One region of the Micromonospora sp. M61 genome, then DNA from elsewhere that is predicted to be linked to it. Evidence: predicted binding sites of a transcription regulator. Region 1 holds the regulator's gene; each other region holds the start of a gene.
The links. The regulator HrcA, encoded in region 1, represses chaperone genes, less so after heat shock. The targets are predictions, from matches to a motif close to GGTTNGCACNCTCNNNNNGAGNGTGCNAACC.
Positions count from the first base shown of each region.

Region 1 (7,492 bases):
TTCTCCCAGCCGCGCACCTTCTTGAGCGCCGCGTAGAACCGGTTGGCCGCGTAGCGCGGGTCGCGGATCTGGGCCGGGGTGCCCCAGCCCTGGCTCGGCCGCTGCTGGAACAGGCCGACCGAGTCCCGGTCGCCGTCGGCGAGGTTGCGCAGCCCGGACTCCTGGTACGCGGTGGCCAGCGCGACCACCACGGCCCGCTCGGACATCCCGCGCTGTGCCCCGATGGCTGCGATGGTCGCCGCGTTGGCCATCTGGTCGGCGTCGAGCGCGACCCGACCGTCGGCCTGCACGGTGCACTTCCGGGCCGCCAGCGGCAACTGGAGGCGGTCACCGACCTGCCGTACGACGAGCCAGATCGCGATCACGGCGACGAGGATGAGCACCACTCCACCCGCCACGGTTGCCCGAGTTCGCACCCACACCCCCAGATCGACAGTCTGACAAGCGTACGTCCCCCACGGGCCCCTCCGGGTCGTCCGCGCGGTTCCAGGCCGGCTCTGCCGACCCGTTCCGATCGCGGCATTCCCGCTCCGGCCGCGCTCTCACCTGCCCGTATGGCCCTGTGGTCCACCCTGCTCCGGCGAGAATCGAGCCATCCGGCGCCAGGGCCCGCTGGCGGATCGTGGGCACCGCGTGTGCCGCCAGTCTGACCTGTCGTGCGTGTCACCGCCCCGACGGTGCCCGGAATGGTCGGAAGGTCGAGGCGCTTACTCCCGATTGACATGTCAATTGCTGGCCCGCCCGGTCGTTCACGCAGGTGGCCGGGGGTAGCCACGGAACAAGGAGGAGTTCCATGGGAACGCTCGACGGCAAGATCGTGCTCGTCACCGGCACCGGCGGCGGCCTGGGGCGCGTCGCCGCGCAGATCTTCGCGCGGGAGGGCGCAAAGGTCGTCGGGGCCGACATCCAGGTCGCCGGAAACGACGAGACGGTCGAACTCGTTCGGAGCGCCGGCGGCGAGATGACCGGCATCGCGCCGGTCGACCTCACCGACCCGGAGCAGGTGCGGAAGTTCGTCGAGGACGCCGCCGCGACCTACGGCGGGCTCGACGTGGTCTACAACAACGCGGCGGCGCTCCGCTTCGGCCCGATGCCGGACTTCTCCGTCGAGGCTTGGCGCTACACCATCACCGGCGAACTCGACATTCCGTACTTCGTGTCCAAGTTCGCCTGGCCCCACCTGGTCCGGCGTGGTGGTGGCGTCATCATCAACGCCGCCTCCATGGCCGGCATGATCGCCGGTCACGTCCCCCCGATGGTCGGCCACACCGCCGCCAACGCCGGCGTCATCGGCCTGACCCGACAACTCGCGCTCGAAGGCGCGCCGCACGGGATCCGCGCGGTGGCGGTCAGCCCGGGGCCGATCGTCAGCCCCGCAAGTGAGCGCGACCTGGGTGACAACCAGGCCGCTCGGGACGCGATCACCGGCAAGACGCTCCTCAAGCGGTTCGCTCAACCGGAGGAGGTGGCCGAACTGGTGGTGTTCCTGGCCTCCGACCGGGCGTCGTACATCACCGGGGCGAACTACCCGGTCGACGGCGGCGCGACCGCCTGGTGACCGGACCGAATGGCCCGGGGACGCCACATCACGCAGGCGGCGTCCCCAGCGGCCCCGGTCCTAGCCAACATCACCGGCAACCCCGGTCCCACCCGGCATGATCACCGGCGCCCCCGGTCCTACCCGGCATGATCACCGGAACCACCGTCCGGAGCGGGCACCCAGGCCGCCGGTCGCTTTTCCCGAAAGGCCATGATCCCCTCGCGCCCCTCGTCGGAGAGGAAGTAGCCGGTCGAGAGGGCGGACAGCCGGGCCAGGTCACCGCGCAGCTCGGCGGTGCCCGGCCGGCTCAGCAGCTCCTTCGCCCCGGCCAGAGCGCCCGGCGCTCCGCGCACCAGCGAGTCGCAGTAGCGCCGAACCGCGTCGTCCAGCCCGTCCGCCGGGACCGAGGCCGTGACCAGGCCGATCTCGGCGGCCCGTTGGCCGTCGAAGGTGTCCCCGGTCAGGTAGAGCTCGGCGGCGGCGCGCGGTTGCAGCCGGGGCAGCACGGTCGCCGAGATCACCGCCGGGATCACCCCGATCCGCACCTCGGTGAACGCGAACGTCGCCTCGTCGGCGCAGACCGCCAGATCGGCGGCGGCGATCAGGCCCAGCCCGCCGGCCCGCGCCGGCCCGCCCACCCGGGCCAGCACCGGCTTCGGGCAGTCCCAGATCGCCGCGAGCACGTCACCCAGCATCGCGGCGGGCACCGTGCCGCTGGCGTACGCCGCGGCCGTCTCCTTCAGGTCGGCGCCCGAGCAGAAGACTGGGCCGGTGTGGTCGAGCACTATCGCTCGAACCGTCTCGTCGGCGATCGCGTCGCCCAACCCCGCCAGCAGCTGGGTCATGAGGCCGGTGGAGAGCGCGTTGCGGTTGTGCGGACTGTCCAGGGTGAGGGTGGTCACCCCGCGGGCCGTGGCGACCCGCACGAGGACGTCGGGAGAGGTCATGCCGGGCACACTAGTGGCCATGCCCGGCGTCCTTCCAGATGGTGAGACCGTCCCCGTCGACGGATCGCTGCCCGCCACCGCCACCACGGCGGTCGGCGCGCGCGGCTTCGGCGTGTACGTCCACGTGCCGTTCTGCGCCAGCCGCTGCGGCTACTGCGACTTCAACACCTACACGGCGTCCGAGTTGGGCGGCGGTGCGAGCCGCGAGGGGTACGCCGACACCGTCCTGGCCGAGCTCGCGCTCGCCGCCGGGGTGCTGGGCGACAGCCCGCCGCCCCGGGTCGACACCGTCTTCGTGGGCGGTGGAACGCCCACCCTGCTCCCCGCCGACGACCTGGCCCGCATCCTCGACGGCATCGACCGCACCTGGGGGCTGGCCGCCGACGCCGAGGTGACCACCGAGGCCAACCCCGAATCGGTCACCCCGGAATCGTTGAAGCTGCTGCGGGCCGCCGGCTACACCCGGATTTCGCTGGGCATGCAGTCGGCCTCCCCGGGAGTGCTGGCGATCCTGGACCGCAAACACAGCGCCGGCCGGGCCACCGCCGCCGCCCTGGAGGCACGCGACGCCGGGTTCGAGCACGTCAACCTGGACCTGATCTACGGCACCCCGGGGGAGCGCACCGAGGACTTCGCCGCCTCGCTGGAGCAGGTCGTCGCCGCCGGGGTGGACCACGTCAGCGCGTACGCCCTGATCGTCGAGGACGGCACCCGGCTCGCCGCCCGGATGCGGCGCGGCGAACTGGCGTACCCCAGTGACGACGTGGCCGCGGACCGCTACCTGGCTGCGGAGGCCGCGCTCGACGCCGCCGGGCTCTCCTGGTACGAGGTCTCCAACTGGGCGCGCACCGACGACGCCCGCTGCCGGCACAACCTGCTCTACTGGACGGGCGCGGACTGGTGGGGGCTGGGGCCGGGGGCGCACAGCCACGTCGGCGGGGTGCGCTGGTGGAACGTCAAACACCCCACTGCGTACGCCCAGAGGTTGGCGGCGGGCGCGTCACCCGGCCTGGCCCGGGAGGTGCTCACCGGCGACGAGGCGCACATGGAGGACGTGATGCTCCGACTGCGCCTCGCCAGCGGCCTCCCGTTGGCGGTGCTCGACGCCACCGGCCGAGCGGGCGCCGAGCGGGCCCTGGCCGACGGCCTGCTGGCCGCCGAGGAGTACGCGGCTGGCCGGGCGGTGCTCACCCTGCGCGGGCGGCTGCTCGCCGACGCGGTCGTGCGTGACCTGCTGCCCTGAGTGGGCGGGCCGTTCCGGTGGTGCGGGCCGGCCGGGGGAGCGGCCGACCCGGCATCACTTGATGAAGTTCGCGGAGAGCGGGTAGCGGTAGAGCTGCCCCTCGTTGGCCTTGATTCCGGCGATGATGCCGAACACGAGACCGAGGATGACGGCTGCGCCGACCCCGATGAAGCCGATCAGGATGCAGGTCAACACCCAGCCGACCAGGCCGACGATCGACCAGATGAGCTGGAAGTTGAGCGCCGCCACGGCGTGCGCCCGCACCGTCGGGGACTGGCTGCCACGTGCCAGCATCGCCACCAGCGGGGCGATCCAGCCGAGCACACCGCCGCTGACGATCATGCCGACGGCGCCGCCGAAGTGGGCGATCAGCGCCCAGGTCTTGTCCTCGTTGTTGGCGAAGCCGCCAGGGCCGCCGTAGGCGCCGCCGGTCGGGTAGCCGCCACCGGGCGGGGGATAGCCGCCAGGCGGGGGATAGCCACCCGCCGGAGGGTAGCCGCCTGACGGCGGTTGGTCACCGGTGGGCGGCGGATAGCCACCGGGCGGGGGATAGCCGCCCGGGCCGGGTGCCCCGGACAGTGGTGCGGTGGGCGGCTCCGGCGGGTAGTTGCCGGGGTCACCCGCGCCGGGAGGGCGAGGAGGTTCAGTCATGGATGCCACCGTAGGGGCACGTGGCAACGCGGCACCAGCGCGACACCGCCCGGCGGTGAGGGTCGATCGGCCCGGCGGGGTGGCGCGGGCCGCACCGACGGACAGCCGTTGATCATCGCGCTGGCGGGCACGCCGACGTAGACTGGCACTCGTTACAGTCGAGTGCCAGGACGGCCCGGCCGGCCGAGGACGCCGGCGGCCGACGTGCGACAGGAGGTGCGGAGGATGGGTCTCGACGACCGGAAACTCGCCGTGCTCCGTGCCATCGTCGAAGACTACGTCTCCACCCAGGAGCCGGTCGGCAGCAAGGCGCTGGTCGAGCGGCACCAGCTCGGGGTCTCCCCGGCCACGGTCCGCAACGACATGGCCGTGCTGGAGGAGGAGGGCTACATCCGGCAGCCGCACACCAGTGCCGGCCGGGTGCCCACCGACCGCGGCTACCGACTCTTCGTCGACAGGTTGTCCCGGGTCAAGCCGCTCAGCCCAGCCGAACGCCGGGCCATCGAGCGCTTCCTGGTCGGCGCGGTCGACCTCGACGACGTGGTGCACCGCACCGTGCGCCTGCTCGCCCAGCTCACCCGGCAGGTCGCCGTCGTGCAGTACCCGAGCCTGGCCCGCTCCTCGGTGCGTCACCTGGAGCTGGTGCCGATCTCCACCACCCGACTGATGGTCGTCATGATCGCGGACACCGGGCGGGTGGAGCAGCGTCTGGTGGAGCTGCCCGGGCCGGTGCCCGCCGACGACGTCACCGACCTGCGCCGACTGGTCAACGAGAAGCTCGCCGGCGCCCGGCTGTCCGACACGCCGCCGCTGGTGCAGGCGCTGGTCGAGGAGTCGTCGCCCAAGCTGCGTCCGGCCATGACCACGCTCGCCACTGTGCTGCTGGAGACCCTGGTCGAGCGGCATGAGGAACGCATCGCCCTGGCCGGCACCGCCAACCTCACCCGGGGTGGCCTGCTCGACTTCCAGGGTTCCCTGCGACCGATCCTCGAGGCGCTGGAGGAGGAGGTCGTCCTGCTCAAGCTCATCGGCGAGACCGAGCCCAGCACGACCCGGGTGCTGATCGGCGACGAGAACGAGTTCGACAACCTGCGGGCCGCCTCCGTGGTCAGCACCGGCTACGGCCCGGGCGCCACGATCGTCGGCGGCCTGGGGGTGCTGGGGCCCACGCGGATGGACTACCCCGGCAACATCGCCACGGTTCGCGCCGTGGCACGCTACGTGGGCGAGTTGCTGGCCCAGAACTGATTGGTCAGGGCCGATGCGGCCGGCTGCGGCCGCCGACCGGCACAACGCGAGACGAACATGAGGACACGGAACGCAGTGGCCAGGGACTACTACGGCATTCTCGGTGTGAGCCGGGAAGCCTCCGATGACGAGATCAAGCGCGCCTACCGCAAGCTGGCGCGCCAGTTCCACCCGGACGTCAATCCGGACCCGGAGGCTCAGGAGAAGTTCAAGGACATCAACGCCGCGTACGAGGTCCTCTCGGACGACCGGAAGCGGCAGATCGTCGACCTGGGTGGCGACCCGCTCGCCCCGGGCGGCGGCGGTGCCGGAGGCCCCGGAGGTCCCGGAGGTGCCGGCCCGTTCGTCGGTTTCCAGGACATCATGGACGCGTTCTTCGGCGGTGCCGCAGGCGGTGCCCGTGGTCCGCGTCCGCGTACCCGGCCGGGCGCCGACGCGATCCTGCGCCTCGAACTGGACCTGCACGAGACGGCGTTCGGCGTCGAGGCCCCGATCACCGTCGACACCGCAGTGCTGTGCACCACCTGCTCCGGCGCCGGCACGGCGGCCGGCACCCACCTGGCGACCTGCGAGGCGTGTGCCGGGCGGGGCGAGGTGCAGTCGGTGCAGCGCACCTTCCTCGGCCAGGTGGTCTCCGCCCGGCCGTGCACCGTGTGCCAGGGCTACGGCACGACCATCCCGCACCCCTGCCCCACCTGCGCCGGCGACGGCCGGGTGCGCACCCGCCGCTCGCTGACCGTCAAGATCCCGGCCGGCGTCGAGGACGGCATGCGGATCCGGCTCGCCCAGCAGGGTGAGGTCGGCCCGGGTGGCGGCACCGCCGGCGACCTCTACGTGGAGATCCACGAGCGGCCGCACGACGTCTACTCCCGCAAGGGCGACGACCTGCACTGCCGGGTCACCGTGCCGATGACCGCGGCGGCACTGGGCACCCGGCTCACCATCAAGACCCTGGACAGCGAGGAGACGGTCGACGTCAAGGCCGGCACCCAGCCGGCCAGCACGCTGCGGCTGCGCGCCCGGGGGGTGCCGCACCTGCGCGGCACCGGCCGAGGCGACCTCTACGTGCACCTGGACGTGCGGACGCCGACCAAGCTCGACCCCGACCAGGAAAAGATGCTGCGCGACTTCGCCAAGACCCGCGGTGAGGAGGTCGCCGAGTTGTCCAAGCAGGGCGGCTTCTTCTCCCGGATGCGCGACGCGTTCAACGGGCACGCCTGAGGTGTCCGCGCCGCTGTTCCTGGTCGAGGCGCTGCCCACCGGCGACGCGCTGACCCTGGACGGCCCCGAGGGGCACCACGCCGCCACAGTGCAGCGGCTGCGCGTCGGCGAGGAGCTGCTGCTCGCCGACGGCCGGGGTGGCACGGCCGCCGCCGTGGTCACCGCCGTCGGCCGGGGCACCCTGGAGGTCACCATCACCTCCCGGGGGTACGCGGACGCGCCCGTACCCCGGATCGTCACCGTGCAGGGCATCGCGAAGGGCGACCGGGGCGAGTTGGCCGTGCAGGCGATGACCGAGGTCGGCGTCGACGAGATCGTGCCCTGGGCGGCGTCGCGCTCGGTGACCCAGTGGCGGGGTGACCGGGGCGTACGGGCCCGGGAGAAGTGGGTGGCGACCGCCCGGGAGGCGGCCAAGCAGGCCCGCCGGCCGTGGCTGCCGGTGGTGGCCGGTGCGCCGGACGAGTCGACAGCCACTGTGGCCCGCCGGATCGCCGGTGCCGCCGCCGGGTTCGTGCTGCACGAGGAGGCCGACGAGCGGCTCACCACCGCCGAGCTGCCCGCCACCGGTGAGATCGTCCTGGTGGTCGGCCCCGAGGGTGGCATCGCCCCGGCCGAGCTGACCGCGTTCCGTGAGGCCGGCGG
Region 1 is NZ_JAGPYA010000034.1:12,217-19,708, forward strand. It holds gene KBX34_RS19990 (hypothetical protein) at 1-422, opposite strand, end outside; gene KBX34_RS19995 (SDR family NAD(P)-dependent oxidoreductase) at 794-1,558, shown strand; gene KBX34_RS20000 (enoyl-CoA hydratase-related protein) at 1,678-2,487, opposite strand; gene hemW (radical SAM family heme chaperone HemW) at 2,507-3,730, shown strand; gene KBX34_RS20010 (DUF4870 domain-containing protein) at 3,785-4,381, opposite strand; gene hrcA (heat-inducible transcriptional repressor HrcA) at 4,607-5,629, shown strand; gene dnaJ (molecular chaperone DnaJ) at 5,705-6,850, shown strand; gene KBX34_RS20025 (16S rRNA (uracil(1498)-N(3))-methyltransferase) at 6,852-7,492, shown strand, end outside.

Region 2 (7,492 bases), on a different contig from region 1:
GTCCCGGTTCGCTGTTGGCCGACCGCCGCGGCCGGCCCGGCTCGTCCTGCTGGGAGGTCTGGTCGCCGGGGTGGCGCTGCTGCTGCTCGCGGCCGGCACCGGCCAGTCCGGCGCGCAGTTGCCCGCGCTGCTGACCCTTCCCCCGGTGGGTTTCGCACTGGCCGCGTTGTGGGCCGCGGCCTGGCGACCCAGCACCGACCCGGCCGTCGCCGCACGCGCCGGCCGGACTGCGACCGGCTGGCTCGTGGGCCTGGCCGCACTCGGCCCGTTGGCCTTCACCGACCCGGAAGAGATCACCCTGCTGCTGGTCGGCACCCGGGACATCCCGTTCTGGGTTGCGGTCGCCGCCGGCGCCGGGCTCGCCGTCGCGGTCCTGGTCGCCATCGGGTACGCGGTGCTGCTCGCCCGGCCGACGGCACGCACCCCGAGTCGCCGGTCGGCCGCGGTGGCAGCCGTGGTGCTGCTGGTGGCGTTCGGCGTGGTCGACCTGGGTCCAGGCCAACCGGGCCTGCACGGCGAGCGGCTGTTCGTGATGCTGCGGGCGCAGGCCGACCTGAGTGGACTGCCGGCCGGCGCTGCGGGTCGGGCCGGGAGGGACGCCCGCGCGACGGAGGTCTACCGACGGCTGGTGACGACCGCCGAGCAGAGCCAGGCCGACCTGCTCCGGGGGTTGCGTCGACTGCGACTCGACCCGGTGTCGTACTACCTGGTCAACGCGGTGGAGGTCGACGGCGGTCCGGCGGTGCGGGCGTGGCTCGCCCGCCGGCCCGAGGTGGCCCGGGTGCTGGTCAGCCAACGTCTGCGGCCACTGCCGGCCCCGGCGGGACAGAGCCGCGGCACCGCGCCCAGGCCCACCGGCCCGGAGTGGAACATCCGCCAGATCGGCGCGGACCGGGTGTGGTCCCAGCTCGGGGTGACGGGCACGGGCATCGTGGTGGGCAGCTCGGATTCGGGGGTGGACGGCGCCCATCCGGCGCTGCGCGCCGGGTTCCGGGGCGGAGACGACTCCTGGTACGACCCGTGGGACGACACCCGCAGCCCGACCGACCAGGGTGGGCACGGCACCCACACGGTGGGCAGTGCGGTGGGGCGCGACGGCATCGGGGTGGCGCCTGACGCGCAGTGGGTGGGCTGCGTCAACCTGGACCGCAACCTCGGCAGCCCTGCGTACTACCTGGACTGCCTCCAGTTCATGCTGGCGCCCTTCCCGACCGGCGGCGACCCGTTGACCGACGGCCGTCCGGAGCGCGCCCCGCAGGTGCTCACCAACTCCTGGGGTTGCCCGCCCATCGAGGGTTGCGATCCCGGCGTACTGCGGCCGGCCACCGCCGCGCTGGACGCCGCCGGGATCTTCGTGGTCGCCGCCGCCGGCAACACCGGGCCGTGGTGCGCGTCGATCGACGACCCACCGGCGCCGTACGCGGACGTGCTGACCGTGGGTGCGGTGGACGCGCAGCGCCGGGTCGCCGAGTTCTCCTCGCGCGGGCCGGTGCCGGGTGCGAGCAAGCCGGACGTGCTGGCACCGGGTGTGGGTGTGGTGTCGGCCATGCCGGGCGGCACGTACGCCGCGCTGGACGGCACGTCGATGGCGACCCCGCAGGTGGCCGGGGTGGTCGCGCTGATGTGGTCGGCGAACCCGGCGCTGGTCGGCGACGTGGCCCGGACCCGGCAGATCCTGCGGGACACCGCCACGGCGGCCACGCCCACCTACCGCTCCGACAACCCGTCCGACACCTGTAGTGCTCCGTCGAACGTCACGGGTGCCGGTGAGGTGGACGCGTACGCCGCCGTGCGCGCCGCCCAGCAATAGGCAGGTTTCCTTCCGGATCCGACGGGCGGGAGCGCGGGCCGCCACACGGTGTTCTAGGGTCGGCGACCATGGACGCCGAGATCACCGTCACCGAGCTGACCCCCGACCTGGCCGACACAGTGGTGCGGCTCTGCGAACAGGCTCTCGACCTGCCCGAGGACGCCACCGAGGCCGCCGCCATCGTGGACGTGCTCTGGCCCCGGGCCGCCGCCGACCGGCCGGTGGTCGGGCTGGGCGCGTACCGGGGTGCGGACCTGGTCGGGGTGCTGTTCTGCTCGGTGTCGTCGGCCGAGCCGGGCATCGGGCACGTCGACCTGATCGCGGTCCGTGCGGATCAGCGCCGCCGGGGCGTCGGCCGGGCGCTGCTGCGGCGGGCCGAGCAGGTGCTGGCCGAGCGCGGAGCGACCGAGGTGCTGCTGGCCGGGAACCCGCCGTACTACGCGTGGCCGGGCATCGACGTCCGCTACACGCCGGCGGTCTGCGCCGCCCTCGCGCTCGGCTACCAGCAGGACCGGACCGCCTGGAACATGACCGCCGACCTGTCGTACGACGGGTCACCGGCACTGCGGTCCACCGAGGCGGCGGAGCGGCGGCTGGCCGATCAGGGCATCACGGTGCGCCGGGCGGAGCCGGCGGACCTGCCGGCGCTGACCGCGTTCGCCCGGTCCACCTTCGGCGGCACGTGGGACGGCGAGTTGGCCGGGTCGGTGGGTCGTGACGGCGCCGGCTGCCACCTGGCGGAGCGGGGCGGCGAGGTGCTCGGCTTCGCCGCGTACGGGTCGTCCCGGCCGAGCTGGTTCGGGCCGATGGGCACCGCGCCGGCGGCCGAGGGGTCGGGCATCGGTGGTGTGCTGCTGCGGCGCTGCCTGCACGACCAGCAGGCGGCGGGGCTGACCAGGGCGGAGATCGGCTGGGTGGGGCCCGTGCCGTTCTACTCGGGCAGCGCGGGTGCCCGGATCGAGCGGGTCTTCTTCCTGTACCGGAGGACCCTGCCGGTGGCATAACCGGGGCAAAGGGGACATTGATCCATTCGCCCGCGTCGGTCATCGACGCCCCCTACCGTTTCGGTAGAGGAGGCAGCCATGACCACGGATGACGACCAGACCGAGGACGGCCCGCCGATCACCTGGAAACCGGTCGGCGAACTCCCCGGCCAACTGCCGTTCGACCGGCTCGACTACGGCGACGCCGAGCAACTGGCCGAGATGACCACCGACGACGGGTCGGCGGTCGTCGAGGAGTCACGGGAGATGGTGGACGAGCCGATCAAACTGCTTCCGCCGTACGACCGGGCACAGAAGCGGCGCAACCAGCGCCCACTGCCGACCTGACGACGAACGGGGCGGACCGCATCAGCGGCCCGCCCCGTTCCGTGTCGGAACTGGACTCAGAAGTCCATGTCCCCGCCACCCGGGCCAGCCGGGGCAGCCGGGGTCTTCTCCGGCTTGTCCGCGACAACGGCCTCGGTGGTGAGGAACAGCGCCGCGATGGAAGCGGCGTTCTGCAGCGCCGAGCGCGTCACCTTGGCCGGGTCGATGATGCCCGCGGCCAGCAGGTCGACGTACTCGCCGTTGGCGGCGTTGAGGCCGTGACCCGCTTCGAGGTTACGGACCTTCTCCACCACGACGCCGCCCTCAAGGCCGGCGTTGACGGCGATCTGCCGCAGCGGGGCGTCCAGCGCGACCTTGACGATGTTCGCACCGGTCGCCTCGTCGCCGACCAGGTCGAGCTTGTCGAAGGCGGTCTTGCCGGCCTGGACCAGCGCGACGCCACCACCCGGGACGATGCCCTCCTCGACGGCGGCCTTCGCGTTGCGAACGGCGTCCTCGATGCGGTGCTTGCGCTCCTTGAGCTCGACCTCGGTGGCCGCGCCGACCTTGATGACCGCAACGCCGCCAGCCAGCTTGGCCAGCCGCTCCTGCAGCTTCTCGCGGTCGTAGTCGGAGTCGCTCTTGTCGATCTCGGCCCGGATCTGGTTGACCCGGCCCTGGATCTGCTCGGCGTCACCGGCACCGTCGACGATGGTGGTCTCGTCCTTGGTCACCACGACCTTGCGGGCGCGGCCCAGCATGTCGAGGCTGGCGGCGTCGAGCTTGAGGCCGACCTCCTCGCTGATGACCTGGCCACCGGCGAGGATGGCGATGTCGGTCAGCATGGCCTTGCGGCGGTCACCGAAGCCAGGCGCCTTGACGGCGACCGACTTGAAGGTGCCACGGACCTTGTTGACCACCAGGGTGGCGAGGGCCTCGCCCTCCAGGTCCTCGGCGATGATCAGCAGCGGCTTGCCCGACTGCATGACCTTCTCCAGGATCGGGAGCAGGTCCTTCACCGACGAGATCTTGCTGTTGGCGATCAGGATGTACGGGTCGTCGAAGACGGCCTCCATACGCTCCGGGTCGGTCATGAAGTAGGCCGAGATGTAGCCCTTGTCGAAGCGCATACCCTCGGTGAGCTCCAGCTCCAGCCCGAAGGTGTTGCTCTCCTCGACGGTGATGACGCCTTCCTTGCCGACCTTGTCCATCGCCTCGGCGATGATCTCGCCGACAGTGCTGTCGCCAGCGGAGATGGAGGCGGTGGAGGCGATCTGCTCCTTGGTCTCGACGTCCTTGGCGAGCTTGGACAGCTCCTCCGAGACGCTCGCGACCGCGGCCTCGATGCCCCGCTTCAGGGCCATCGGGTTGGCGCCAGCGGCCACGTTGCGCAGGCCCTCGCGAACCAGGGCCTGGGCCAGGACGGTCGCCGTCGTCGTGCCGTCACCGGCAACGTCGTCGGTCTTCTTGGCGACCTCCTTGACCAGCTCAGCGCCGATCTTCTCGTACGGGTCCTCGAGCTCGATCTCCTTGGCGATGCTCACACCATCGTTGGTGATGGTGGGGGCACCCCACTTCTTCTCGAGCACGACGTTGCGGCCCTTCGGGCCGAGGGTCACCTTTACGGCGTCGGCGAGCTGGTTCATGCCCCGCTCGAGGCCGCGGCGAGCCTCTTCGTCGAAAGCGATCATCTTGGCCATACGGCGTTGTCCTCCTGGACACTCACGGGCCACCCGAGATGTGCCCCGGATGGGCCGCCTGGTGTGCGCACCTAGGGACGTCGCCACCTGGCGACGACGACGTCCTTCGGCCGGGCCGGATAGCCCGCGACGACCGGCCATGTGCTGCCCCGGTGTCTCCACACCGGCACAACCTGGCCCCACCGTCCCGACCGTTGGCACTCACGGTATGCGAGTGCCAATGACTTGTTTAGCACTCTCCCCTGCCGAGTGCAAGCACGATGGGGCCGCTCAGCCGAGTTCCGCGGCCAGTCCGGGAGTGTTCACCGGCGCCTCATGAGCGCGCTGCTCGGCGTACGTGACCAGCAGACCGATCATCTGGGAGAGGTGGGCCGGCAGGGCCAGCACCGCGGTGATCCCGATCACCACCACCGCCCCGACCGCGCTGTCCGGGGACGCGAAGGGATCCGTACCGAACGCCGCGGTGCCAACGCCCTCCAGCGCGCCGGGGATCACGGTGCCGACGATCACCGCCAGGGCGACCAGGGCCACCCGACCGAGCAGCAGGCCGAGCCGGTCGTGGAACATCCGGAACGACCGGCCGATCGGGTTGTGGCGTTCGAAGAGGTAGACCGGGCCGGCCATGCTCAGCGCGAACGCCAGGTAGATGCCGGGCAGGACGCAGAAGCAGGCACCGAGGCCGACGAGCAGGCTGATCAGCAGGGTCCACCCCCACAACCCGAGTGCCCGACGGATGCCGTAGCGCAGCGCGGAATCCAGGCTGCCCGGCTGACCGGCCGCCTGCTGGGTGATCACCCAACTGCCGGCGGCCCACCCGACGGCCTGCAACAGCCCGACCAGCACGCTGCCGCCGATCAGCAGGACCAGGAGGCTCACCAGCTCCACGGCGAAGTTGTCCGGCAGGGCGGCGGTCGTGCTCGTCTGGGCCTCGGCGGCCCACTTCGCCGACGGGTCCGCCCCGAGAGAGATCACCGAGAGCACCGCCGCGGGCAGCACCTGGGTCAGCAGCATGATGGGCACCAGCTGCCGCCAGCCCCGGCCCAGCGCTCCCCAGCACCGGCTGAACCAGCCAGCCAGGCCGGCACCGGGTGGAGTGACCAGGGGGTCGTTCGGGTCGTACCCGTAACCCGGCGGGTACCAGTTGACCGGCGGCCCCGGATGCCACGGCTGCGGACCGTAGGGCCCCGCTCCAGGCGGGTAGCCCCCGGTGGGCGGGAACACCCACCCCTGCTGCGGCTGACCGGCCGGGTCCCAGGCACCCTGCGCAGGATCCCAACCAGCCGGCGGGACACCCGGCACGGAGCCAGGCGGCTGACCGGCCGGGCCCCAGGCGCCCTGCGTGGGGTCGGACGGGCCTGGCTCACCCGGCCCGTAGGGCGGCGTGGACGAGGGTGGCTGGTCGGTCATGAACGCTCCTCAGCATCGGCTGGAACGGTTCACGATCTTCCCGGCTGCGCGCCCGTGCCGCCAGCCCCCAAGGCGGTGGCCGACCGGTGCGGAACGGTCAGGCGATGACGCGTACGTGCTCCGCCTGGGGGCCCTTCTGGCCCTGGGCGATCTCGAACTCGACCCGCTGGCCGTCGTCCAACGCCTTGTAGCCGTCCATCTCGATCGCGGAGAAGTGAACGAACACGTCCTGACCGCCGTCGACGGCGATGAAGCCGTAGCCCTTTTCGGCGTTGAACCACTTGACGCTGCCCTGTGCCACGGTGCCACTTCCCTCACTCTGCGCGGTGCTGCCTGACCCGGCGCACGGAGCGGCCGGGCGCTCTCGGACCACCGCCCCGGCAATCGATGAACGCCATTGAAGCAGGTGACCGAAATCGCACGCTACACGAGGACTGACAGCCGCGCACGACCACAAATCGGGCATGGTCCTGATCGCTTCCACACCAGCTCCGGCCGCACCGATCGACCCGACGCGGCGATCCGACGGATTCATCGACGTGAGTGCCAGCGGGGAAGGAGACGAGGCTGCGCCGCGAGCCGGTGAAGATCGGGCCCGACCCGAAAAATGCCGTTCACGCCCTGTGATAGGCATGCGGCATGACCACCGATACGGGCTCGACCTCCGTTCGTCGAGCGGAGATCCGCCGGGGCCGGCCGGAGGACGCCGCCCGGATGCGGGCGCTGCGCCTGGAGATGCTCGCCGACGCACCGTTGGCCTTCCTGGAGACCCTGGCGGACGCGGCGGCCCGACCGCACAACGAGTACGCCGCACGGGTCGCGTACACCTCGGCCGGCCCGAACAACGCGCAGTTCGTCGCGGACCCGGGTGGCCGGCTGGTCGGGCATGCCGGTGGCACGGTCACCCCGGACGAGCCCGGGCTGACCGTGATCTACGCCGTGTACGTCACGCCGACCTGGCGGGGCAGCGGCCTTCTCGGCGACCTGATCGACGGGGTGGCCGACTGGTCCCGGGCGTGCGGCCGACCGGAGCTGCTGCTGGAGGTCGTGGTCGGCAACGACCGCGCCTACCGGGCGTACCAGCGGCTGGGCTTCAAGGACACCGGCGTGCGAGTCCCTCACCCCAAAATCCCAGCCCTGAACGAGCTACAGATGCGCCGACCCGCCTAACAGAGAACTGACCCCAAGGCAGAGCCACTCTGACGCCCCCCAATAAAGAAACCGGAAGCGCCCGCGCCACAGTGCCCACAAGGGGTTTCCGGGGC
Region 2 is NZ_JAGPYA010000022.1:7,058-14,549, reverse strand. It holds gene KBX34_RS14800 (S8 family serine peptidase) at 1-1,810, shown strand, start outside; gene KBX34_RS14795 (GNAT family N-acetyltransferase) at 1,879-2,814, shown strand; gene KBX34_RS14790 (hypothetical protein) at 2,893-3,141, shown strand; gene groL (chaperonin GroEL) at 3,198-4,820, opposite strand; gene KBX34_RS14780 (hypothetical protein) at 5,091-6,227, opposite strand; gene KBX34_RS14775 (cold-shock protein) at 6,325-6,528, opposite strand; gene KBX34_RS14770 (GNAT family N-acetyltransferase) at 6,867-7,397, shown strand.
Region 2: a site for HrcA is predicted at 5,013-5,043, ahead of groL (chaperonin GroEL). Genes of this name have one in related genera too.

Region 3 (7,492 bases), on a different contig from region 1:
CACCTCGCCTGGGTGGACGGTCAGGGCGACGTCGCGGAGCACCTGGACGGGACCGAAGCTCTTGTCGATCCCGCGGAGTTCCAGCAGGGGGGTCGCGGACACGGGGTCTCCTTCTCAAGGGAGGGTCGGGGCCCGTCCGGCGGTGGTCGTCCCGGCGGGTGATGCGGCGTCGGTCAGCTGATGCCGGCTTCGGCGCAGAACTTGGCGTACGCCGCGGTGCAGACCTGCTCCTTGGTCGCGTAGCCGTCGGCGATGACGTCCTTGACGTTGTCCTTGTAGATGGCCTTCGGGGTGAGCAGCACCGAGGGGACGTCGCGGTCACCGTCCTTCACCGACTGGCCGGTGTCCTTCTTCTCGCCCTTGGCCAGCGCGATGGCCAGGTCCGCGGCGGCCTTGGCCTCTTCCCGGACTGCCTTGTAGACGGTCATGCACTGGTCACCGGCGAGGATGTTCTGCAGGCCCTCCACGCTGGCGTCCTGCCCGGTCACCGGCACCTTGCCGTTGATCTTGTTCTTCTTCAGGATCGAGATGGCGGCGTTGCCGAGAGTGTCGTTGGCGGCCAGCACGCCGTCGATCTTGCCCTTGGTCGCGGTGAGCTGCTGCTCGAAGATGGTCGCGGCGGTGGGGCCGTCCCAGCCCGGCACGGCGTCGTCCGGGCCCTTGGTGTATTCCTTGGAGTCGAACTTCGGCTTGAGTACCGAGTCGTATCCGGCCTTGAACAGGGTGGCGTTGTTGTCGGTGGGGGAGCCGTTCAGGTATGCCACGACCGGGTTCTTGGCGTTCTTCTCGGTCAGGCACTTCGCCAGACCCTCGCCCTGGAGCTTGCCGACGGACTCGTTGTCGAAGCTGACGTAGTACTGGGCGGAGCCGCCGAGGGTGAGCCGGTCGTAGTCGATGGTGGCGACGCCCTGCGACTTGGCCTTGTCGAGCACGGCCTTGCCGGTGCCGGAGTCCAGGTTGACGATCATCAGGGCGGTGACGCCGCTGGTGATCATCTGGTCGGCGATGGTCTGGAAGGCGGCCTTGTCGTTCTGGGCGTTCTGAATGTCGGACTGGACGCCGGCGGCCTTGAACGCCTCCTCCAGGAAGCGGCGGTCCGCCGTCTCCCAGCGGGGGGAGGACTTGCTGTCCGGAAGGATCACGCCGATCTTGGGGGTCTTTTTGGAGTCGGTCGAGCCGGTGCCGGAGTCGTCGCTGCAAGCGGTCAAGCCGCCGGTCGCGAGCAGGCCCACGGCGGCGATGGTGAGGATCCCCTTACGCATGTGCAGGGTCCTTTCGGAGGTGGGGGAGGTGTTGTTTTGTTGTGTCCGGCAACGTATTTCGCGTCACACCGGCTCCACAAGACCGCGCAGGTGCCTAGTTTGTTGGGAGCGATAACAATTCAGCAACGCGACTGTTACTCCCTGGGTATCCCACGGGGGAGTCGACGTAACGAAGGCCGTCAGTGGGTCTGCAACGGCGCGGTGCGGGCGTCGGTCAGCGCCACCAGATCCGCCGCGGCCAGTTCGAGTTGCAGACCGCGCCGACCAGCCGAGACGTAGATCGTCGGAAATGCCAGCGCGGAGTCGTCCAGCACTGTGGGCAGCCGCTTGCGCTGCCCGAGTGGGCTGATCCCACCGCGTACGTAGCCGGTTGCCCGCTCGGCGACCGCCCGGTCGGCCAGCGCCGCCCGCTTGCCACCGACGGCCGCCGCGAGCGCCTTCAGATCCAACTCGCCGGTGACCGGAACGACCGCCACGGTCAGTGCGCCGTCGACCTCGGTCACCAGCGACTTGAACACGCGCTCCGGTGGCACGCCGAGCGCCACCGCCACCAACGCGCCGTAGTTCGGGGCGTCCGGTGCCACCCGGTACGGATGGGTGCGGTGCGCCACCCCACGCTTGACCACCAGTGCCGTCGCCGGAGTGCCCTGTCCTGCCACACCGGCGACGCTAGTCGACCGGTCTACCGATCAGCACTGTCGGTGCGCCGGCGACCCGGGTGAGCACCAGGCTCGCCGCCTCGTCGCCGGCCAGCCGCAGGTCCCGCCGAAGCTGCTCCGGGGTGAGCGCGGAACCCCGCTTGAGGATCTCCACCCGGCCCACCCGACGATCCCGCAGCAGCGCCCGCAGGCGCTTGAGCGAGAACGGCAGCACGTCGGTGATCTCCAGGCAGCGTGCGTACGGGGTGCGGATCGGCTGGTCGGCGTAGAGGTAGGCGATGCTCGGATCGCCCAGGGTGGCGTCCAGTTCGGTGGCCAGTTCGGCCACGAGGTGCGCGCGCACCACCGCCGGGTCCGGGTCGTACAGGTAGCGACGCGGCGGCCCGACCGGTGCCTCGTCGGCACCCGAGCCGCTGAGCTGGTGGCGGTGCGCCTCGACGCCCCGCTGGCGGTAGAGGGTCGCGCGGCGGGGCACCTCCGCCAGGTCACCACACCAGAGCGCGGCCTCGACCAGGTCGCCATCGACGCCGACCCACTCGGCCTCCGCGCCGGCCGGAATGAGCGCGTGGTCCAGGCCCGGCGCCACCTTCACCACGGTGCGCGGCACCCGCTCGGCAAGCCCGGTCACGAAGTCCCACGGTGGCGAGTAGGCGCGCGGGTCGAAGATCCGTCGCCCGGTGCCGGTGGTGCGGCGGGCCGGGTCGCAGAAGACCCCGTCGACCCGGGAGACGTCGAACGCTGTGGCATCCCCGCACTCGACAGTGAACAGGTCGGCCAGCCCGGCCGCGTCGGCGTTGGCGGCGGCCATCGCGGCGGTCACCGGGTCGGCCTCCACCCCGTACACCCGGATGCCGGCGCGGGCGGCGGCCAGCGCGTCGGCGCCGAGGCCGCATCCGAGGTCGGCCAGGGTGCGCACGCCGGCCGCGTGGAGCCGGGCGGCCCGCCGGTCGGCGACCACCCGGCGGGTGGCCTGCTCCAGCCCCGGGCGGGTGAGGAACATCCCAGCGGCTGCCGGGCCGAACTTGCCGACCGCCCGGTGGCGCAGCTCAGCCTGGGTGAGCGCGGCCGCGGCCAGCGTCGGCGGCACCCCGGCCGCGCGCAGGGCCGACGCCGCAGCCAGTGGATCACCGCCGGCCAGCCCGGCCGCCGCCGTGAGCGCGGCCGACCCCTCAGGGGTACGCAGCGCCGCCAGCTGATCGAGATCCACCCGGTCATTGTCCGGGTAGACCCGGAAATCCGGGCTGGCGGGGCGCGACTCGCTGGCACTCTCCTTGACGGAGTGCTAGCCACGGAATAACCTGCGATTAGCACTCTCACCCTGAGGGTGCCAGCTTCCGGGTCTCACGACCCGGGGGCGCACGCCAGGCGGACCGGCACCCGCGACGACGGCCCCGCCCGGTGGCATGAGGCAGATTGACGCTGGTCGGCCCCGCCGGCCAGCAACGAAACCAGTACCCCAGGAGGGTATGCCCGTGACTACCGCGACCAAGGTTGCGATCAAGCCGCTCGAGGACCGCATCGTGGTCCAGGCGAACGAGGCTGAGACCACCACGGCGTCGGGCATCGTGATCCCCGACACCGCCAAGGAGAAGCCGCAGGAGGGCACTGTCCTCGCTGTCGGCCCGGGCCGCGTCGACGACAACGGCAACCGGGTTCCGGTTGACGTGCAGGTCGGCGACACCGTCCTCTACTCGAAGTACGGCGGCACCGAGGTCAAGTACGCCGGCGAGGAGTACCTGGTGCTCTCCGCCCGCGACGTCCTCGCGGTCATCGAGAAGTAAGCAACCGATCAGTGCCACTGCCCCGGTCCGGCTCGCCGGGCCGGGGCAATGGCGCTTCGAAGGGACATAAATGGCGAAGATCCTGAGCTTCTCGGACGACGCCCGGCACCTGCTGGAGCACGGTGTCAACGCCCTCGCGGACGTGGTCAAGGTCACCCTCGGCCCGCGCGGGCGCAACGTCGTCCTGGACAAGAAATTCGGTGCGCCGACGATCACCAACGATGGTGTGACCATCGCCAAGGAGATCGAGCTCACCAACCCGTACGAGAACCTTGGCGCGCAGCTGGTCAAGGAGGTGGCGACCAAGACCAACGACGTCGCCGGCGACGGGACCACCACCGCGACAGTGCTGGCCCAGGCGATGGTTCGTGAGGGTCTGCGCAACGTGACCGCCGGGACCAACCCGGCCGGCCTCAAGCGGGGCATCGACGCGGCGGCCGCCAAGGTCTCCGAGGCGCTGCTCGGCCGTGCCGCCGAGGTCACCAGCAAGGAGTCGATCGCGAACGTGGCGACGATCTCCGCGCAGGACGCCACGATCGGCGACCTGATCGCCGAGGCGATGGAGCGGGTCGGCCGCGACGGTGTCATCACCGTCGAGGAAGGCTCCATGCTCACCACCGAACTGGACGTGACCGAGGGTCTCCAGTTCGACAAGGGCTTCATCTCGCCGAACTTCGTCACCGACCTGGAGAGCCAGGAGTCCGTCCTTGAGGACGCGTACATCCTGGTCACCACCCAGAAGATCTCGGCGATCGAAGAGCTGCTGCCGCTGCTGGAGAAGATCCTGCAGAACAGCAAGCCCCTGCTGATCATCGCCGAGGACGTGGACGGCCAGGCGCTCTCCACCCTGGTGGTCAACTCGCTGCGCAAGACCCTCAAGGTCTGCGCGGTCAAGGCCCCGGGCTTCGGTGACCGGCGCAAGGCGATGCTCCAGGACATCGCGATCTCCACGGGCGCCGAGCTGGTCGCCCCGGAGCTGGGCTACAAGATCGACCAGGTCGGCCTGGAGGTGCTCGGCACCGCTCGGCGCGTCGTGGTCGACAAGGAGAACACCACGATCGTCGACGGCGGTGGCCAGAAGGCCGACGTCGCCGACCGGGTCTCCCAGATCCGCAAGGAGATCGAGGCCTCCGACTCCGACTGGGACCGGGAGAAGCTGGCCGAGCGGCTGGCGAAGCTCTCCGGTGGCATCGCCGTCATCAAGGCTGGCGCGGCCACCGAGGTCGAGATGAAGGAGCGCAAGCACCGCATCGAGGACGCCATCGCGGCGACCAAGGCTGCGGTCGAGGAGGGCACTGTGCCCGGTGGCGGCGCCGCCCTGGTGCAGATCCGTTCGGTGCTCGACGACGACCTGGGCTTCACCGGCGACGAGAAGATCGGTGTCTCGGTCGTGCGCAAGTCGCTCGTCGAGCCGCTGCGCTGGATCGCCCAGAACGCCGGTCACGACGGCTACGTCGTGACGCAGAAGGTCGCCGACCTGGAGTGGGGCAACGGCCTCGACGCCGCCAAGGGCGAGTACGTCGACCTGGTCAAGGCCGGCATCATCGACCCGGTGAAGGTGACCCGCAACGCGGTCACCAACGCCGCCTCGATCGCCGGTCTGCTGCTCACCACGGAGAGCCTCGTGGTCGAGAAGCCGGAGCAGGCGGAGCAGTCCGCCGGCGGCGGCCACGGCCACGGTCACGGCCACCAGCACGGCCCGGGCTTCTGACCCGGTAGCGACACCCGTTCCGGGGCACACCGTCGCACGACGGTGTGCCCCGGAACGTCTTATGGGTCTGTTACCGACGCTGTCGTTGTTGGCGAGTGGACCGGATGATCGCGCACACTGGGCCGATGAGCACCACGTCGCGGCGCTACGCCGCGCTGGCCGGGATCACCGCCGCCGCCGTCGCGATCGGAATCGCCGAACCGGTGGCGGTCCTGACCGGCCCCCGGTCGGCACCGCTGGTCGCGGTCGGCGGGGTGGTGGTCGACGCCGTCCCCGAGTCGCTGAAGCAACTCGCCATCGACCTCTTCGGCACCGCCGACAAGATCGCGCTGCTGGTCGGTACGGGCCTGTTGCTGGGAGGGTTCGCGGCGCTGTTCGGTGTGCTGGCGGTCCGACGGCTGGCATTCGGCCTGGCCGGCATCGCCGCGTTCGGCGTCATCGGTGTGGCCGCCGCGCTGACCCGTTCCGGTGCGGACGCCGCCGACGCGCTGCCGTCGCTGGTCGGCGCCGGCCTCGGCGGCCTGGTGCTATGGCTGTTCATCGACGGCCCGTTCGAGCTGGACCCCTGGCCATGGTCACCGCCCACGCCGATCGCGCCGCCCGCTGGGTCGGTGCCGCCTGCTGGGCCGGTACCGCCTGTCGGTCCGGTGCCGCCTGCGGGCCCGGCGCGAGGGTCGCGGGCCGAGCCGCCCTCGCCGACGCCCGAGGGCCTGCCGGTGCCGGTGACTCCCGCCGCGCCGGTGTCGCCCGCTGGCCCGGTGACGCCCGCTGCGCCGGTGGCTCCGGGCGGGCAACCCGCGGCCGGGGCTGCGGAAGTCGACCCCGAGTCGCGGCGGCGGTTCCTCACCAGCAGCGGGGTTCTGCTCGGAACCGCCGTGGCGGCAGGTCTCGGTGGGCGCTGGCTGGCCGGTCGACGCGGGGTGTCCGCCGCTCGGGACGCGATCCGGCTGCCCGCGCCGGTCGCCCCCGCAGCGGCCGTACCCGCAGGCGCGGACCTCTCGCTGGCGCAACTCGCGCCGTACGTCACCTCGAACCTCGGGTTCTACCGGATCGACACCGCGCTGGTGGTACCCCAGGTGGACCCGGACAGCTGGCGGCTGCGGATCCACGGGCGGGTCGGCACCGAGCGCACCTACACCTACGCCGACCTGCTGGCCCGGCCGCTGGTCGAGCGGTACGTCACGTTGGCCTGCGTCTCCAACGAGGTGGGCGGTGACCTGATCGGTAACGCCCGCTGGCTCGGCGTACCCCTGCGGGAACTGCTCGACGAGGTCGAGCCGGATGCGGACGCCGACCAGGTCGTCGGCCGGTCGGTCGACGGCTGGACCTGCGGCACCCCCACCGCCGCGCTGCGCGACGGGCGGGACGCGCTGCTGGCGGTCGGCATGAACGGCGAGCCTCTGCCCGTCGAGCACGGCTTCCCGGTCCGGATGGTGGTGCCCGGCCTCTACGGGTACGTGTCGGCGTGCAAGTGGGTGACCGAGCTGGAGCTGACCCGGTTCGCGGACTTCGACGCGTACTGGGTGCCGCGCGGCTGGTCCGTCGAAGGGCCTATCAAGACCCAGTCGAGGATCGACACGCCCCGGGGGCGTAACCGGCTGACCACGGGGCCGGTGACCATCGCCGGCGTGGCGTGGGCGCAGCACCGGGGCATCCGCCAGGTCGAGGTACGCGTCGACGACGGCGAGTGGCAGCAGGCCGAGCTGGCCCCAGCCGTGTCGGTGGACACCTGGGTGCAGTGGTCGTGGCGCTGGGACGCCACGCCAGGCGAGCACCGGCTGCAGGTCCGGGCAACGGACGCCACCGGCGAAACCCAGACCGAGCGTAAGCAGGATGTCGTCCCGGACGGCGCCACCGGCTGGCACACGGTCACCGTCACCGTCCGCTGATCCGGCAGTGCCGGGCGGTCCGCCTGGTCGGAAGCCGTCGGAGCGCTGCCGGGCCGGGCCGGGCCCGGCCGGCGGGCGGTGTGTCGCGCCGGCCGAGTGAGCCCGACCGTGTAGATCTTGGACAGTTTCCGTTAGCGGGGCGGGCTCAACTGGTGGTTGCAACACCTAGGAGCTGGGTCATCTTCTCACC
Region 3 is NZ_JAGPYA010000098.1:75-7,566, reverse strand. It holds gene KBX34_RS31630 (ATP-binding cassette domain-containing protein) at 1-102, opposite strand, end outside; gene KBX34_RS31625 (sugar ABC transporter substrate-binding protein) at 174-1,262, opposite strand; gene ybaK (Cys-tRNA(Pro) deacylase) at 1,442-1,921, opposite strand; gene KBX34_RS31615 (methyltransferase domain-containing protein) at 1,932-3,128, opposite strand; gene groES (co-chaperone GroES) at 3,388-3,702, shown strand; gene groL (chaperonin GroEL) at 3,773-5,413, shown strand; gene KBX34_RS31600 (molybdopterin-dependent oxidoreductase) at 5,539-7,302, shown strand.
Region 3: a site for HrcA is predicted at 3,224-3,254, ahead of groES (co-chaperone GroES). Genes of this name have one in related genera too.